One region of the Brevibacillus brevis NBRC 100599 genome, then DNA from elsewhere that is predicted to be linked to it. Evidence: riboswitches for the same ligand, from Rfam matches in the RefSeq annotation. Region 1 holds a riboswitch; the other holds the start of a gene.
The links. Region 1 has a riboswitch for cobalamin ahead of BBR47_RS24675 (energy-coupling factor ABC transporter permease). Riboswitches for the same ligand answer to the same signal wherever they lie in the genome.
Positions count from the first base shown of each region.

Region 1 (5,640 bases):
CAGAAGTATTCCTGCTGTAATTCCAACAGAGGTCATTCCCCCGATAGCTGCGAGCACACATAAGCCCATCAAGGCGAATGCAGTCACCCATTCGGGTGTTCGAGGCAGATAATTGACGGTAGTCCATGTCTGGGTATCGATCAGATTGGTTAACGCCATCAAATACAGGCAGATCATGATCGGAGTGAGCAAGAGATGGCTGACAATATTTCCTGTTCGCTGCTGAAGCCATTCATACAAGGCTTGTTGTTTTATTGTTCGATTGATCACAAACAATAAATACACCCACAAGGAAAAAGGAATACCAGCAACCAACACGCTCAACCAAGCATCTCTTCCGGCTTTACTTAATAAGAGGGGAATGACGGTTACGTGGTTCGTAATGCCGATCGTCAGCATCATCACCATAATGGCTTGACCAATCCCGATTTTTCCGTCCACTTTCATGAAAGACTTATCCCCCTGTGTGTGGTGGTGCTGTTAGGATTTGCCTGCTTACTTGGAAATATGTATCACGTATAAAGGTTACATCCTCCCGAAAAAGTATGGTATTCTACTATGAGGTAAAAAGGTAGAAACGGAGTAAGGAGTGCAGCCGATGTATCAGCTCATAAGAAAATATCTGTTCCAGCAAGATGCGGAAGAGATTCATGAAAAGACAATTGGTGCCTTAAGGCTGGTGGAGGATTCTGCTCCAGGCAAAAGCATCCTGAAGATGATCTATCAGGTAAAAGACCAGCGGTTGGAGAACAAGCTGTGGGGAATGACGTTTCCGAATCCAGTCGGACTTGCAGCCGGTTTTGATAAAAATGCAGAAGTTTATCATGCGCTGGGTGCTCTTGGCTTTGGGTTTGTGGAAATCGGGACACTGACGCCGCAGGGGCAGCCAGGCAATCCAAAGCCCCGATTGTTCCGATTGCCGGAACATCAAGCTGTCATTAACCGAATGGGCTTCAACAATCACGGTGCGTATCTGGCTTCCCAGCATTTGGTCGATTACGCATACTCAGATGTTCCGATTGGGATTAACATTGGGAAAAACAAAGTAACGCCGAATGAAGAAGCGGCCGTCGATTATAGCAAATGTATGGACATGCTCTATGCATACGGTCACTATTTCGTCATTAACATCAGCTCTCCAAATACCCCGAATCTTCGTGACTTGCAGGAAACGGAGAGCTTGCGTCATTTGGTGCGTGCAGTAAAAGAAAAGGCAACCGAAATGGAAGGGCGTTCCATCAAGAAAAAGCCGATTTTGCTGAAAGTAGCGCCAGACATGTCAGATGAGCACATGCGCGATGTTGTTCACGCTGCTGTAGAAGAAGGCATTTCCGGAATTATTGCTACCAATACGACACTGTCACGCGAGGCCGTTTCCGGACATCGATTTGCCGAGGAAGCGGGCGGATTGAGCGGAAGACCTCTTACAGAGCGTTCCACTGCTTGGGTGAAGGAGATTTATCAAGAAGTAGGAGACAAGGTACCAATCATCGGTGTCGGTGGTATTTATAATGGGGAAGACGCCTACGCGAAAATCCGGGCAGGAGCCAGTCTTGTTCAGGTGTATACGGGGATGATTTATCAGGGCCCAGGTATCGCCAAACAAATCAACAAAAAACTGCTCAAGCTCATGCAACGCGATGGTTTTAAACATATTAGTGAAGTAATTGGCGTAGACGCAAAAGAATAGATAGAACAAGTACGCATAGGTCGATGGCTCCGTTTGTAGTGGGTCATCGACTTATGCGTTTTCGCTTATATTCTTCCGATTTATGTAGTGATCCGGTATAATGATGTGGGACAAACATGAATTGTCAGTCAATTGCATATAGTCGGCGTTAGGTGCCTTTATGTGACGCATAAAGGGTAACAGGGAATCGGGTGAAAGTCCCGAGCGGTCCCGCCACTGTAACCAGGGAGCTCTCTTTGAAAAGGAAACCACTCATCTTCGTATGGGGAAGGACAAGGAGCGCATGGATCTGGAAGCCAGGAGACCTACCTAGTAGCCACACCCACAGAACCTTCGCGGAAAGGAGCGGTGAATACGAGGCAATGAGGCTGTCTAGTCAGTCTGTTGTTTTGTGTGCACATCTCGTCCACTGATGGATGGGATTTTTTTGTTTGGAGGAAAGAATGAAAGTCAGTGAAGGAGGATAAACATGAATCGATCTCGTCTCGTATCTACTTGTTTGATGATCGCGGGCTTTGTCTTGTATTTTTTGCTCAATGAACCTGAGACAGGACATGCAATGCACATCATGGAAGGGTATTTGCCATTATCCTGGGCCTTATTTTGGTGGGCTGTGTTCTTGCCATTCTTTATTCTTGGGATTCGCTCGATTAACAAGATTGTAAAAGAACATCCCGAGATGAAGCTCCTTATTGGCGTTGCAGGAGCATTTGCCTTTGTTTTATCTGCATTGAAAATCCCTTCGGTTACAGGCAGCAGCTCTCACCCGACTGGAACAGGCCTTGGCGCCATTATGTTTGGGCCTTTTGCGATGTCTGTGTTAGGGAGTATGGTGCTCTTGTTTCAAGCCTTGCTTTTGGCGCATGGAGGTTTGACTACGCTAGGAGCAAATGCTGTATCTATGGCAGTAGTAGGACCGATGGTGGCATACGGAATCTATCGGTTGATCATGAAAGTGGCCGGAAGTCAGCGTCTGGCGGTTTTTGCGGCGGCGGCTTTGGCTGATCTCGCTACCTATGTGGTGACTTCGTTTCAACTGGCATTCGCATTTCCAGCTGAATCTGGCGGAGTGTTGGCCTCATTTGCCAAATTCGCAGGAATTTTTGCGTTCACGCAAGTACCGCTCGCTATTAGTGAAGGTCTGTTGACCGTTCTTGTTTGGAACTGGTTGTTATCTTATAACGCAAAAGAGCTTACGCAGCTTCGTTTGCTCAAACGGGAGGAATCGCTGTGAAAAAGGGGTGGAACTGGCTTTTACTCTTGGGGGTAATTGTACTGGCTATTGTCCCGCTGCTGCTGGTGCAGGATTCGGAATTTGGCGGCGCAGACGGCGTGGCGGAGGAAGCGATCAAGGAAATCGCTCCGAACTACGAACCGTGGTTTCAACCGCTGATAGAACCGCCAGGGGGAGAGACGGAGAGTCTATTGTTTGCGGTGCAGGCGGCGTTGGGAGCGGGAGTGGTTGGCTACGCCGTGGGTTTGTACAAAGGTCGGTTGGATAAACGCAAAAAATGAACGGGCTGCAGCTTGATTCTCTCTCTTATCAAAACAGGCTAAAACATCTGCCGCCAGCTCATAAGCTATTGCTGGCGAGTGCAATGTTACTGCTCGTCCTGGTGGGACATGTATGGATGCAGATGGCGGTCGTGGTTTGGATGACGGTATGGGTAGTGGTATATGCCCGTATTCCTGTCCGTATCTACTGTGCCTTTATGATCGTGTCACTCTCGTTTTTCGCGGCGGGGCTCCCTGCTCTATTGATTGAAGGGGCGAGAGCAGGAGGAGTACAGGTACAGGTCGCGGCAGCATGGGATTTGGGTTCGTATGTGCTCTATGTGCCGATGTCCTCCTTCAGTAAAGTTTGGATTTTATTTTGGCGGACCATGGCGAGCTTATCCTGCTTTGCTTTCCTTTTGTTTACCGTGCCGTTTGCCGAAATCTTGCAGGTGCTTCGCCGGCTTCATATGCCTGTTCTTGTGACTGATTTATTAATGATTATGTATCGGTTTATTTTTGTGTTGGTAACGATTTCTCACCAGCTCTGGATTGCCCAACGTTCGCGCGGAGGTCATCGCGGCTTCCGGGCGACACTTCGGGATGCAGGGGTTCTCGTTGCGCAATTGTTTGTCAGAGCGATGCGCAAATACGAAGCCCTGCACAAAGGAATGGCGGCAAGAGGTTTCGGGGAGAGCATGCAGGTGCTCTCGTTTCATTCCCATGCCCGCTCGCACCGCTATGAGTGGGAATCAATCGCAGGCTGTATGCTGCTGGTGCTGCTTGAGTGGTGGACAGGAGGTTGGCGGTTATGACATCACGGTTGTTGGAGTTCATCGATTTGCAGTACACGTATCCAGGAGGGCGGGGACCAGTCCTGTCAGGGCTGTCCTTATGGATTCCAGAGGGGAAAAAATGTGTTCTTTTGGGGCGGAATGGCTGTGGGAAGTCGACCCTGTTCTTGCATGGAAACGGGATCATCGAGCCACAGCAGGGACAGGTGCTGTGGAAGGGGAAACCGCTTGTCTACAAACGGGCCGCATTGCAAGAGATGACGCAAAAGGTAGGCTTGGTCTTTCAAGATCCCGAGCATCAGTTGATCGCAAGCACAGTGGCAGAAGATATATCTTACGGTTTATGCAATCAGAAGCTGCCTGTGGACGTAATCCGGGCAAAGGTAGAAAAGGTGCTGGATGCATTCGGGTTAAGAGAGCTGGCAGAAGCTCCGATTCATCATTTGAGCCTGGGACAAAAACGACGACTGGCACTCGCAGGGGTCATGGTCATGGAGCCAGAGCTTTTGCTGTTGGACGAGCCTACTGCGTATCTGGATCGCTACCAGACCAAAAATTTACTGCGGGAGCTCGATGCTATTCACCGGCAAGGAACGACTGTTTTGATGGCAACTCACGATATGGATATTGCGTTTGAATGGGCGGAGTGGATTTGCATCATGGATGAAGGAAGGCTTGTGTTCGCGGGAGATCCGCAGGAGGCATTGGAAAACAGAGACATGCTGGAAAGCCTTCATCTAGGTATGCCGTTGCTCGTGGATGTGTGGGAGGCACTGCCTGAGCAGTGGAAGCGAGAGTTGGGCGGAAATATTCCACGTTCGGTCGACGAGCTGAGAAAAATGCTCAGTGTTCAGCGTGTGTGGTGAATGGAGTGGGCGCTTTCGGGTAAGCTAACCCCAAAAAGCCATGGAGGTACGCGTATGGAACATGACTCTGTCTCGAGTTCATCTGTCCCGAATCATCAGGAAAAAGAAATCCCTCGCCAAGTGAAGGATGAACTGATGTATCAAGTGTTGGAGAAAGACATGACTACCGCTGAACAGGAAAAGAAGATAAAGGATGATTACCTAAAAGGAAAGGCGTAAATTTGCGCCAAGAAGCCCTTCTCGCCACATAAAGGCGTGAAGGGCTTTTTTACATGGAATGATCCCCGTACCCACCCTCGTCTGTCAGACAAAATCAACACACGGTAGTTACAATACCAAGTACGCATTACTCATGTCACATTACTGGGCTTCTTATGTGAGAGAGGGATTTGAACCCTCAGGGTTGCCCCTTGACCCGACCAATGAGTTTTCAACATTAACCCTGTTGAATGGGGACGTGTTCGCCTTTTGCAGACAGACTACCGACTTCCATGTCTCTTACGTCAGGTTTCTTGCAGCTCCGTTAACCAGTTGAATTGTTGAATGCTTGCATCCAGTTCCCGGTACTGCTTGGACAGCTCGTCGACTTGCTTTTGCAACTGGGCAATATTAACAGTTGAGCAAATCTTGACCTCCGAACGGCTGTAGCGATCATGCTTGACTGTAGCTTCTTTGATCAGGTCGGCCAGCTCATTGCGTTTTGAACCGAGAACATCACGTTTGGTTAACGCATCGGAGAGTGTCATTGTTTCGTTAAAGCGGCAAGACGCATTGGTTCGATTGATTTGCTGAACAA
Region 1 covers NC_012491.1:5,182,026-5,187,665, reverse strand. The annotation lists gene BBR47_RS24685 (GerAB/ArcD/ProY family transporter) at 1-447, opposite strand, end outside; gene BBR47_RS24680 (quinone-dependent dihydroorotate dehydrogenase) at 599-1,690, shown strand; cobalamin riboswitch at 1,824-2,018, shown strand; gene BBR47_RS24675 (energy-coupling factor ABC transporter permease) at 2,160-2,924, shown strand; gene BBR47_RS24670 (energy-coupling factor ABC transporter substrate-binding protein) at 2,921-3,205, shown strand; gene cbiQ (cobalt ECF transporter T component CbiQ) at 3,202-3,999, shown strand; gene BBR47_RS24660 (energy-coupling factor ABC transporter ATP-binding protein) at 3,996-4,844, shown strand; gene BBR47_RS31410 (hypothetical protein) at 4,899-5,063, shown strand; gene BBR47_RS24655 (DIP1984 family protein) at 5,348-5,640, opposite strand, start outside.

Region 2 (5,640 bases), 1.9 Mb from region 1:
GCTACAGGAGACTTCGACGATTACCAATTACGGCGAGATGGATATCATCCGTCGCGATATTAGCTGCAATCTGGCATCGCTCAATATTGTCAATGTGATGGAACGCAAAATGATCCGCGAATCTGTCCACGAAGGAATCGAAGCCATTACAGCCGTGAGTGACATGACGCGTGTAGAAAACGCTCCAGGCGTTCAAAAGGCAAATCGTGAGCTGCACTCTGTAGGTCTCGGTGCGATGAATCTGAACGGATATCTGGCAAAGAACAGAATCGCTTATGAAAGTGAAGAAGCGAAAGATTTCGCCCGTACGTTCTTCATGATGATGAACTTCTACTCCTTGGAAAAAAGTATGGAAATTGCAAGGGAAACAGGCATGACCTTCTTGGGCTTTGAACAATCGGAATATGCAAAAGGCACTTATTTTAACAAGTACGTGACGAACGATTACAGCCCGCGGACGGAAAAAGCAAAGCTTCTCTTTGAAGGAATGCACATTCCGACGCCAGCAGATTGGGCGGAGCTACAGCAAAAGGTGCAAAAGCATGGCGTTTATCATGCGTACCGTTTGGCGATTGCACCGACACAGAGCATTTCCTACATTCAGAATGCGACTTCTAGCGTGATGCCAATTGTTGAGCATATCGAAACGAGAACGTATGCCAACTCTACGACGTATTACCCGATGCCGTACTTGTCGCAGGAAAACTATTTTTACTACAAATCGGCGTATGTAATCGATCAATTCAAAGTGATTGATCTGATTGCCGAAATTCAAGAGCACATCGACCAAGGAATTTCGACTGTGCTGCACGTGAACAGCAACATTTCAACCAGAGAACTGGCTCGCTATTACATTTACGCAGCGAAAAAAGGTCTGAAGTCGCTCTACTATACGCGGACGAAGCATTTGACTGTAGAAGAGTGCATTAGCTGCGCTGTTTAGTGAACGCGATTCATATAAGGAAAAGCATCAAGCAAAAAGAGAAGAGGAACGCCATATGAAAGCAGTCAATTGGAACAGGCCGGACGACGATTTTACGATGACGTTTTGGAATCAAAACATCATGCAGTTCTGGACGGATGATGAGATTCCGTTGTCAGATGACAAGATGGCCTGGATGGAGCTCAGTGCGACTGAACGGGATACGTATAAAAAAGTATTGGGCGGTCTCACCTTGCTGGATACGGTTCAGGGTGGAGTAGGGATGCCGAAGATCATGGAGCATGTCGATGGACTGCAAAGAAAAGCGGTTCTCGCCTTCATGGGTATGATGGAGCAAATCCATGCGAAATCGTACAGCAGTATTTTTACAACGCTGGCATCGACAGAGGAGATTGACGGTATTTTTTCGTGGGTAGAAAACAATCCACATCTGCAAAAGAAAGCGGCCCTCATCTCCAAACGCTATCAAGAAATTGAGAAACCGAAAGACTTGTACATGGCGATGGTAGCGTCCGTCTTCCTGGAAAGCTATCTGTTTTACAGCGGCTTCTTCTATCCGCTCTATTTGGCGGGGCAAGGAAAGATGACAAGCAGCGGGGAAATTATCGACCTGATTGTTCGTGACGAGAGTATCCACGGACTCTATGTCGGCGTTCTCGCGCAAGAAGTCTACCAAGGTCTGAGTGTGGTCGAGCAGACCGCAGCAATAGAGGAGCTGTATGCCCTTTTGCATGAGCTGCAAGAAAATGAAGAGGCCTATACGACTTCGTTGTATACCGAAATCGGCTTGGCTGACGAGGTTCATGCCTACGTGCGCTACAACGCGAACAAGGCATTGATGAATCTGGGTCTGGACCCGCTATTCCCGGAGGAAGAAGTAAACCCGATCGTGCTGAACGGCATTCGCACGCAGACGAAGCAGCATGACTTCTTCTCGAAAAAAGGAAATGGTTATGTCCGTACACTAAACGTAGAGCCGTTGACGGACGATGATTTTAGATTTTAGTATGACAAAAAATGGATTCTGTGTTACTGTATGAACAGTGTGCTGCCCTGCTCGTTTTCTGGGGCGCTTCACAGAACCATGATAATTTCATAGGAGTGGGAACAGGTTCTTTGGTTATCAAGATCGACCAAGGATGAAAAGGGAAGTCGGTGAGAATCCGACACGGTCCCGCCACTGTATGAGGGGAGTCGGCACATTTATTAGCCACTGATCCAAACGGATTGGGAAGGTATGTGCAGATGATGATCCCAAAGTCAGGAGACCTGCCTGTTTCGACGACACTGTTTAACCTACGGGAGATAGGGAGGTGTTAGGATGCTGTGATCTCAGTGCTTATTTGGCATTTCTAACGTTCTTTTTGATCGTTGGAGATGCCTTTTTTATTGGGCGGATTCAAGTCAAGATCGAATGAAGAATGGAGAGGAAGCTCATGAAAAGCAGCAATTTGGGATATCCACGGATCGGGAAGAACCGCGAGTGGAAAAAGGCATTGGAAGCATTTTGGGCAGGCAGCATCGATGAGGCAAGCCTGGTACAGCAAATGGAGCAAATCCGTCACCAAAACCTGTTACGTCAGCAGGAAAAAGGGGTCGAGCTGATCCCTGTGGGTGACTTTACGTACTACGATCACATGCTGGATATGGCTGTGATGTTTGGAATGGTCCCCAAGCGTTATGAATATGAGGGAGGCCCGGTTTCATTAGCCACATACTTCGCCATGGCTCGCGGTTCGAAGGAAGCTGTCGCCAGCGAAATGACGAAATGGTTTAACACGAACTACCATTACATCGTCCCGGAGTTCGGTGAACGACAACCAGCCATAACCGAGAACAAGCCTCTCCAGGCCTATTTGGAGGCCAAAGAAAAGTATGGCATCATCGGAAAGCCTGTTATTGTAGGCCCGTATACGTTTGTCAAATTGTCCAAAGGATATGAGAAAAACGAATTTGAGATCATCGTGGATCAACTCGTTCCGCTCTACATAGACGTTCTCCGGGAGTTAGAGCTGCACGGCGTGGAATGGGTGCAAATCGATGAGCCTGCATTTGTACGGGATGTCTCTGAGCAAGAACGCGCCATCATCAAGCGTATCTATACGCAAATCGGTCAAGCACTACCGCATCTACAATGCATGCTGCAAACCTATTTTGAAGCGGTGGATTGGTACAAGGAGCTAGTTTCCTTACCAGTAAAAGGAATCGGTCTTGATTTTGTACACGGAGCGAAGCGCAATTTGACTCATCTGAAAACACACGGGTTTCCAGCAGACAAGATTCTCGCAGCGGGAATCATCGACGGTCGAAACATATGGCGTGCGTCCATTGAGGAGAAATGGGAGCTGGTCAATGAAATTTCCGAGATCGTTCCACTCGAAAAGCTGTGGCTGCAGCCGTCTAGCAGTTTGTTGCACGTTCCTGTAACAGTTGAAGCAGAGAGCGATTTGCCAGAGGAAGTCGTGTCTGCATTGGCGTTTTCCGACGAAAAACTAGGGGAAGTACAGCTTTTAGTCCAAGGATTCCGATATGGGAAGTACGTCATTTCAAAAGAGATCGCTCAAAATGAAGCGGACTTGCTGAAGCTCGCATTATCTCCAGCAAGGAATCGTCAAGATGTGAAGAATGCTTTACGTCAAATCACTGCTGTCAAACTTGAAAGAAGTATTCCTTATCTCGAACGTCGAGAGATTCAACAAAATACGTGGAAGTTGCCACTGTTGCCAACGACCACAATCGGTAGTTTCCCGCAGACGGCGGAGGTTCGTCAAGCTCGACAGCAGTTTAAAAAAGGGAACTGGACAGTGGAGCAATACGACGCTTTCATTCAGGCGCAAATCAAGGAATGGGTCAAAATACAGGAAGAGCTCGGTCTGGATGTCCTCGTCCATGGTGAGTTCGAACGAACAGATATGGTTGAGTATTTTGGCGAAAAACTCGATGGCTTTTTGTTCACGAAAAACGGCTGGGTGCAGTCATATGGCTCGCGCTGCGTGAAGCCACCTGTTATTTACGGAGATGTGGAGTTTGTGGCACCAATGACGGTCAAAGAAAGTGTGTTTGCAAAATCATTGACCGCCAAACCAATGAAGGGTATGTTAACGGGCCCAGCAACTATTCTGAATTGGTCGTTTGCTCGAGACGATGTCTCCAGACAAGAAGTGTGCGAACAAATCGCGTTGGCATTGCGAAAAGAGGTAGAAGCCTTGGAAGAAGCGGGGATTCTCATGATTCAAGTTGATGAACCAGCGCTGCGCGAAGGACTTCCGCTCAAAAAAGAAGAGCAAGCAGCTTATCTCGAGTGGGCTGTCAGAGCGTTTCGTCTAGCGACTTCCACTGTTGCGCCGAGCACCCAGATTCATACACATATGTGCTATTGCGAATTCCATGATTTCATGGACGTCATCAGCGAACTCGATGCCGATGTGATCTCGATTGAAACCTCACGCAGCCACGGAGAGCTCGTGTCTGTGTTCGAAACAGGTACGTATGATAAAGGCATCGGGCTCGGCGTATATGATATCCATAGCCCCCGAGTTCCAGCTGTTTCAGAAATGGAAGATATGGTAGCACGAGGCGTACAGCTACTTCCACCGGACCAATTTTGGATAAACCCGGATTGCGGGCTGAAGACGAGAGGAAGAGAAGAAACCGTTCAGTCATTACGAAACATGGTTGCGGCAACGAAAGCGATTCGGAATCGTTTGACAGCTCAGTCGGGAAGGTGAACGCGATGAGAGGAGCCACACAAATGATGACAGAAGCACGACCGATCCAACAATCGAGAACCTTTTTGACTGATCTCGTCTTTCCGCCGGATACCAATCACCACCATACCATTTTCGGTGGGAAAGTCATGGCCTATGTAGATAAAATCGCCTGCATCGCAGCTATGCGACATTGCCGTAAGCCAGTTGTCACTGCGTCCAGTGATTCCTTCGATTTTCTCGCGCCAATCAAGACAGGGGAAGCGATCAACCTCGAGGCATATGTCACCTGGACCCATAAGACATCGATGGAAGTATTCGTGAGAGTGGAAGCGGAGAACTTGTTGACCGGGGAAAAGCGCATGACAGCACGCGCGTATCTGACGATGATTGCCCTCGACGATCAAGGAAAGCCGACGATCGTGCCTGGTGTCATTCCTGATACTGAGGAAGAGCGCATTCAGTATGAAAAAGCGAAGGAACGTCATGTATTGAGAAGGAAGCGGAAGGTAGAGATGTAAGGGGGGACACTATCCCCCCTATAACGAATAGATGCCTCTGGTGAGCTTGGTTGCAACAGGTCACCGGAGGTATTTTTTTTATGACTATTTAGAAAGTCGTTTTCTGCCACTGGATTCATTCTCGCTTCCGTACGATTTACCTTTTCGTCTATGGCTAACTTCTTTAAATGAGGTGCTCTGGTAATTTTACGATTTAGTAAGATTGTATTCTGTATTGTAAGACAGCAGTCATTCATTTGTCTAAAGATAACGTGTATGTTTAAGTCATGAAACCGACTTGGGGAGTTGAAAAGATAAAGGTAGGTAAGGTGTTTAATCTAAATGAATATTTTCAACGAGGAGATTCTACATGAATAAAATAAATTCATATACAAGAATAGACATTATGGATTACTTACGAGGATTTGCCTTGATTGGGGTACTTCTTGTGAATAGTTTTCAGGTGATGAATAATGTGTCGAATTATAAT
Region 2 covers NC_012491.1:3,313,495-3,319,134, reverse strand. The annotation lists gene nrdE (class 1b ribonucleoside-diphosphate reductase subunit alpha) at 1-943, shown strand, start outside; gene nrdF (class 1b ribonucleoside-diphosphate reductase subunit beta) at 999-1,949, shown strand; cobalamin riboswitch at 2,036-2,235, shown strand; gene metE (5-methyltetrahydropteroyltriglutamate--homocysteine S-methyltransferase) at 2,380-4,671, shown strand; gene BBR47_RS15815 (acyl-CoA thioesterase) at 4,695-5,171, shown strand; gene BBR47_RS15810 (DUF418 domain-containing protein) at 5,521-5,640, shown strand, end outside.
Region 2: another riboswitch for cobalamin. It lies ahead of metE (5-methyltetrahydropteroyltriglutamate--homocysteine S-methyltransferase); the one in region 1 lies ahead of BBR47_RS24675 (energy-coupling factor ABC transporter permease).